Linked DNA regions of Paractinoplanes brasiliensis. The protein of the gene in region 1 binds, or shares a complex with, the protein of each later gene. Links are inferred from orthologs where the notes say so. Each region holds a gene or a part of one and is shown in the gene's direction. Other genes may lie near its edges. The genes, in order: icmA and meaB.

Evidence for each region.
Region 2: the proteins of icmA (region 1) and meaB are in contact, whole or in part, in a crystal structure (PDB 8DPB), measured with the Methylorubrum extorquens proteins. The link is inferred for Paractinoplanes brasiliensis from one-to-one orthologs. Residues at the interface, in SOR27001.1 of Methylorubrum extorquens: Glu577, Glu578, Asn579, Asp580, Gly581, Arg582, Arg583, Arg585, His596, Ala604, Ser605, Ala608, Asp609, Gly611, Phe612, Asp613, Val614, Asp615, Ile616, Gly617, Pro618, Leu619, Glu625, Arg628, Gln629, Val631, Glu632, Asn633, Asp634, Glu661; in SOR26638.1 of Methylorubrum extorquens: Arg20, Ala21, Ala24, Arg25, Thr28, Ser32, Arg33, Arg34, His37, Thr98, Gly99, Gly100, Ser101, Ile102, Leu103, Lys106, Thr107, Ala110, Ala113, Ile114, Asp115, Arg116, Ala118, Phe119, Ile120, Arg121, Pro122, Pro124.

Annotation. Positions count from the first base shown.
Region 1 is NZ_SNWR01000001.1:4,653,598-4,656,800, forward strand. The notes cover bases 21-2,911. They hold icmA (coenzyme B12-dependent isobutyryl-CoA mutase large subunit), read left to right. Parts: upstream 21-574; coding sequence 575-2,248; downstream 2,249-2,911. Other genes in these bases: C8E87_RS21150 (hypothetical protein), read left to right, coding at 21-476; C8E87_RS21160 (tetratricopeptide repeat protein), read left to right, coding at 2,400-2,911. Also shown: more of C8E87_RS21150, read left to right, coding at 1-20; more of C8E87_RS21160, read left to right, coding at 2,912-3,203. UniProt on the Escherichia coli protein: Catalyzes the interconversion of succinyl-CoA and methylmalonyl-CoA. Could be part of a pathway that converts succinate to propionate.
Region 2 is NZ_SNWR01000002.1:1,570,975-1,574,111, reverse strand. What follows is about bases 75-2,899. They hold meaB (methylmalonyl Co-A mutase-associated GTPase MeaB), read left to right. Parts: upstream 75-927; coding sequence 928-1,872; downstream 1,873-2,899. Other genes in these bases: C8E87_RS39145 (FAD-dependent monooxygenase), read left to right, coding at 2,013-2,899; C8E87_RS47045 (cobalamin-dependent protein), read left to right, coding at 543-917. Outside these bases: more of C8E87_RS39145, read left to right, coding at 2,900-3,137. UniProt on the Escherichia coli protein: Binds and hydrolyzes GTP. Likely functions as a G-protein chaperone that assists AdoCbl cofactor delivery to the methylmalonyl-CoA mutase (MCM) ScpA and reactivation of the enzyme during catalysis.

The DNA of each region.
Region 1 (3,203 bases):
CGGTTACGTTCCCCCGGGCGGCCGGCACCACGGCCACCTATCTTCACCCTCTGTTGCAGTCGACGGTGCTTCAGTCGGCGGTTCTCGCGACCGCGGCGAAGCCCTCCGAGGCTGCCTCCGCGGTGACGCCCGTACGGGAGCCCGCCGTTCCCCCGGTGACAGCGGTGACCTCGGTGCAGCCGACCGCCACCTATGCTGACAGTCTCGCTCGTGACGCCGCTCTCGCGGTCCGCAGCGCGACCGTCACGGCCAAGACCGCCCGTCGTTCCGAGGCGACCGCCTCCGACGACGACGTGTTCGCCGACCTGGTCCGGCAGGCCTCCCTTGACCGCGCGTCGACCCAGGTCGGCATGCTGCTGACGCGGGCCGCGGCCGAGCGCCGGGTCGCCGTCACCTCGGGTCTGCCGGCTGCCCGCCTGGTGCAGATCGACACGACGACGTCGCGGCTTTACCACGCGCTCGACGTCCTCGTCTGAGCCCCGTGTGCCGCCCGCGCCGTGTCCTGTCACGGCGTGGGGGCCGCCGCTCGGATTGACCTTAGCGATCGTTCAGGAATGCCCCTAAGATGGCGGGCATGGATGCTGCCGACATCGCCGCGGGGCGGGAGCGCTGGCAGCGGCGTTACGACGCCGCGCGCAAGCGGGACGCTGACTTCACGACGCTCTCCGGCGCCCTGGTCGAGCCGGTCTACGGGCCGCCCGAGGGCGCCGCCTACCCCGGGTTCGACCGCATCGGGTGGCCGGGCGAGTTCCCGTTCACCCGCGGGCTCTACCCGACCGGCTATCGCGGGCGCACCTGGACGATCCGGCAGTTCGCCGGTTTCGGCAACGCGCAGCAGACCAACGAGCGCTACAAGATGATCCTGGCCGCCGGCGGGGGCGGGCTCAGCGTCGCGTTCGACATGCCGACGCTGATGGGGCGTGACTCCGACGACCCGCAGTCGGCGGGCGAGGTCGGCCACTGCGGGGTCGCGATCGACTCGGCGGCCGACATGGACGTGCTGTTCGACGGCATCGACCTCGAGAAGACCACGACCAGCATGACGATCTCGGGCCCGGCCGTGCCGATCTTCTGCATGTATCTCGTGGCGGCCGAGCGGCAGGGCGCCGACCTCCACCGGCTCGACGGCACGCTGCAGACCGACATCTTCAAGGAGTACATCGCCCAGAAGGAGTGGCTCTTCCAGCCGGAGCCGCACCTGCGCCTGATCGGCGACCTGATGGAGTACTGCGCGGCCGAGATCCCGCGGTACAAACCGCTGTCGGTCAGCGGCTACCACATCCGCGAGGCCGGCTCGACCGCCGCGCAGGAACTGGCGTACACGCTGGCCGACGGCTTCGGCTACGTCGAGCTGGGGCTGAGCCGGGGGCTCGACGTCAACCAGTTCGCGCCGGGGCTGAGCTTCTTCTTCGACGCGCACATCGACTTCTTCGAAGAGATCGCCAAGTTCCGGGCCGCGCGGCGCATCTGGGCCCGCCACCTGCGCGACGACTACGGCGCGACCAGTGAGAAGGCGTTGTGGCTCAAGTTCCACACGCAGACGGCCGGCGTCTCGCTGACCGCGCAACAACCGGTCAACAACGTCGTCCGTACGGCGGTGGAGGCGCTCGCCGCGGTGCTGGGCGGAACGAACTCGCTGCACACCAACGCGCTCGACGAGACGCTGGCGCTGCCCACCGACGAGTCGGCCGAGATCGCGCTGCGCACCCAGCAGGTGATCATGGAAGAGACCGGCGTGGTCAACGTGGCCGACCCGCTCGGCGGTTCGTGGTATCTGGAGGAGCTGACCGACCGGATCGAGGCCGAGGCGGAAGAGATCTTCGCGCGCATCCGGGAGCTGGGCGAGGACGGCAGCATCACGTCCGGCATCCTGCGCGGCATCGAGGACGGCTGGTTCACGGCCAACATCGCCGAGGCGGCCTTCGTCTATCAGCAGGCCGTCGAGAAGGGTGAGAAGCGGACGGTCGGCGTCAACGCGCACACCAGCACTGTCGCCAAGGAGCTGGAGATCCTGCGGGTGTCGCACGAGGTCGAGATCGAGCAGAATCGCTCGCTGGCGGCCCGTCGGTCAGACCGTGACCCCGTACGGGTCAAGGCCTCTCTCGACCGCATGGTGCAGGTTGCCCGGTCCGGGGGCAACATGATCCCGTCGATGCTTGAGGCCGCGCGCGCCGAGGCGACCCTGGGGGAGATCTGCGGGGTGCTGAAGGACGAGTGGGGGATCTATCGGGAACCCGCGCGGTTCTAGCGGCTTTTCCAGCGAACCGGACATTACGGATGGCGGCCGGGCGGATCTTGCGTAACCGCCCGGCAGGGCCGAGGATCGGCGGAAACACGCTCCTGTGACGTCCGATATCGGCGCGGCGGAGCGCCTTGTCTGCGTGCGAGACTAGGTAACCATGAGCGACCCACGGACCACTCCGTCGATCTTCACCCGCGGCGCGGTCGATCTCAGCGCGCTGCGCGCCCCGGCTGCCTCCCCGGCGAATCGTCCCGCCCCCGCCGCCGCGACCCCGCACGAGACCCACGACGGGCCGTCCGGCAGCATTCCCGGCGGCCTGCCCGGTGGCGCCGGCCCCGAGACGATCATCGACGTCACCGAGGCCAACTTCCAGACCACCGTGCTCGAGCGTTCGCTGAGCACACCCGTCATCCTCGACTTCTGGGCCGACTGGTGCGAGCCCTGCAAGCAGCTGTCGCCGATCCTCGAACGGCTGGCGCAGGCGGGCGGCGGCTCCTGGGTGCTCGGCAAGGTGGATGTGGACGCCAACCCCCGCCTGGCCCAGGCGCTGCGGGTGCAGGGCATCCCGATGGTGGTCGCGGTCGTCAACGGCCAGCTGGTCGAGGGCTTCACCGGGGTGCTGCCCGAGTCCCAGGTCAAGCAGTACGTCGACGCGGTGCTCAAGGCCGGCGGCGTCTCGGTCGAGCCGGACGCCGACCCGCGGCTGGACGCGGCCGACGACGCGCTGATGGGCGGCGAGCTCGACGAGGCCGAGGCGGCCTACCGCAAGATCCTGGCCGAGCACCCGGCCGACGCGGCCGCCCTGTCCGGCCTGGCCCAGGTGGAGCTCTATCGCCGCATCTCGGGCGCCGACCCGTCCTCGGCCATCGCCAAGGCCGACGCGGCGCCCGACGACATCGACGCCCAGCGGCTCGCCGCCGACGTCGAGGTGCTCAGCGGGGAAGCGGACAAGGCCTACGCT
Region 2 (3,137 bases), on another replicon or contig:
CCTGGGAACGGATCGCCGAGGTCGAGGCGGCCGGGGGCATGGCCAAGGCGATCGACGAGGGCATCCCCAAGATGCGGATCGAGGAGGCCGCGGCCCGTACGCAGGCCCGCATCGACTCGGGCCGCCAGCCGGTGATCGGCGTGAACAAGTACCGCCCGCAGACCGACGAGCCGATCGACGTCCTCAAGGTCGACAACGCCGCCGTACGGGCCGAGCAGGTCGACAAGCTGCGCCGGCTGCGCGCCGAGCGGGACGAGAACGCGTGCGTCTCGGCTCTGGACGCGCTGACCCGGGCGGCGGCCCAACCCGGCGGGGGCAACCTGCTGGCGCTGGCCGTCGACGCCGCGCGGGCCAGGGCGACCGTGGGCGAGATCTCGGCGGCGCTCGAGAAGGTGTTCGGCCGGCACACGGCCCGGATCCGTACCATCTCCGGTGTGTATCGGCAGGAAGCGGGCCGGGTGGCCGACATCGAGCGGGCCCGGGAAGCGGCCGCCGGGTTCGCCGAGCAGGAGGGCCGCCAGCCGCGCATCCTGGTCGCCAAGATGGGGCAGGACGGTCACGACCGTGGGCAGAAGGTCGTCGCCACCGCGTTCGCCGACCTCGGCTTCGACGTCGACGTGGGCCCGCTGTTCGCCACCCCGGCCGAGGTGGCGCGGCAGGCGGTCGAGGCCGACGTGCACATCGTCGGCGTCAACTCGCTGGCCGCCGGGCACCTCACGCTGGTGCCCGCGCTGCGCGACGAGCTGGCCGCCCAGGGCCGCCCCGACATCATGATCATCGTGGGTGGGGTGATCCCGCCGCAGGACTACGACGCGCTGCGAGCCGCGGGCGCCTCGGCGATCTTCGCGCCGGGCACGGTGCTCGCCCAGGCCGCGATCGAGCTGCTCGCCGAGCTGACCCGGCGCCGCGGTGACTGACCTTGCCGCCATGGCCGACGGGGTGCGAGCCCGGACACCCGCGTGGGTCGCGCGCGCCATCACACTCGTCGAGTCGACCCGCCGCGATCATCAAGAGCTCGCCCAGCAGCTGCTGACAACCCTTTCCCCGTACGCGGGGAAGTCGCACCGCCTCGGCATCAGCGGGGTGCCCGGAGCGGGCAAGTCGACGTTCATCGACGCGCTCGGCAGCACCCTCACCTCGGCCGGGCACCGGGTGGCCGTGCTCGCCGTCGACCCGTCCTCGTCGCGCAGCCGCGGCAGCATCCTCGGCGACAAGACCCGCATGGCCCGCCTGGCGGCCGACCCGGACGCGTACGTGCGGCCCTCCCCGACGGCGGGCACCCTGGGCGGCGTCGCCAAGGCCACCCGAGAGGCGATCGTCGTCGTCGAGGCGGCCGGTTACGACGTGGTGATCGTCGAGACCGTCGGGGTCGGACAGTCCGAGACCGCGGTGGCCGACATGGTCGACACGTTCCTCCTGCTGGCCCTGGCCCGCACCGGCGATCAGCTGCAGGGCATCAAGAAGGGCATCCTCGAGCTGGCCGACGTGATCGCCATCAACAAGGCCGACGGCCCGCACGCCGACGACGCGAAACGGGCCGCGCGCGAGCTCTCCGGAGCGTTGCGCCTTCTCCGTACGGGCGACGACTGGACCACGCCGGTGCTGACCTGCAGCGCCCTGGAGGGCACGGGTGTCGACGAGGTGTGGGCGCAGGTGACCGCGCACCGGGCGAAGACCGACGTGGCCGAGCGCCGCCGTCACCAGCAGCTCGACTGGATGTGGGCGATGGCCCGCGAGGGCGTGCTGAGCCGTTTCACCACCGACCCCGCCGTCCGGTCAACCGCCGATTCCGTACGGGGTCAGGTTCTCGACGGCACTCTCACACCGGCCCAGGCCGCCCAGCGCTTGCTCGCCGCGTACGGGAAAGAGTAGGTTGGCCGGCACTGTGACCCCGCCCGAGGAGGTGAGACCCGTGACCGTTGATTCGCCGTGGGTGCTCCCCGTCCCGTCACGGCCGGGCGACTGACGCAGGTGTCGCCGGGAGCGCCTCAGACTCCCGAAAGGCACCACCCATGTTCGACGTGATCATTGCCGGCTGCGGTCCGACCGGCGCCATGCTCGCCGCCGAGCTGCGGCTGCACGACGTACGCGTGCTCGTCCTCGAACGCGATGCCGCGCCGTCGCCGGAGGTCCGCATCGTCGGCTTCCACATCCGCAGCCTCGAGCTGATGGCCATGCGGGGACTGCTCGACCGCCTGCTTCCCCACGGCCGGCAGCGACCGTCCGGCGGCTTCTTCGCCGCGATTCCTCAGCCCGCGCCCCAGGACCTCGACACCTCGCTGCCCTACATCCTGGGCATCCCGCAGCCGGTCGCCGTCCGCCTGCTGACCGAACACGCGATCGGCCTGGGCGCCGAGGTCCGGCGGGGGAGTGCGGTGACCGGCCTCGAACAGGACGACGACGGGGTGACCGTCTCGCTGTCCGACGCTCGGCAGGTGCGTGCCCGCTACGTTGTCGGCTGCGACGGCGCCCGCAGCACCGTCCGCAAGCTGCTCGGCGTCGGTTTCCCCGGCGAACCCGCCCGCAACCAGTGGATCATGGGCGAGGTGGAGCTGGACGGGCCACCAGCCGCCGTGGCCGACCCGCGCTGCCACTTCAGACCGGCCGGGGCCGGGGCCTATCAGGTCGTGGTGCCGACGGCCGGGCTCAGCGACCGGCCGCCCACCCTCGACGACCTGCGACGGGAACTTCGTACGGTCGCCGGCAGCGACTTGGGCGCACGGTCACCGCGCTGGCTGTCCCGTTTCGGCGACGCCACCCGGCTGGCCGAGCGCTACCGGACCGGCCGGGTGCTGCTGGCCGGCGACGCGGCCCACATGCACCCGCCGCTGGGCGGGCAGGGCCTCAACCTGGGCGTGCAGGACGCCGTCAACCTGGGCTGGAAGCTGGCCGCGCAGGTTCGGGGCTGGGCTTCGGAAGGGCTGCTCGACACGTACGAGGCCGAGCGCCGCCCGGTCGCCGCCGACGTGCTCGACAACACGGGGGCCCAGATGGAGCTGCAGGCCCCCACCCCGGGCGCGCGAGCCGTTCGCCGGCTGCTCACCGAGCTCATGGGGATCGCCGAGGTCAACCGCCGCCTGATCGGGAAGATCGCCGGGATCGACCTGCGGTACGACTTCGGTCCCGGCCCCGATCTG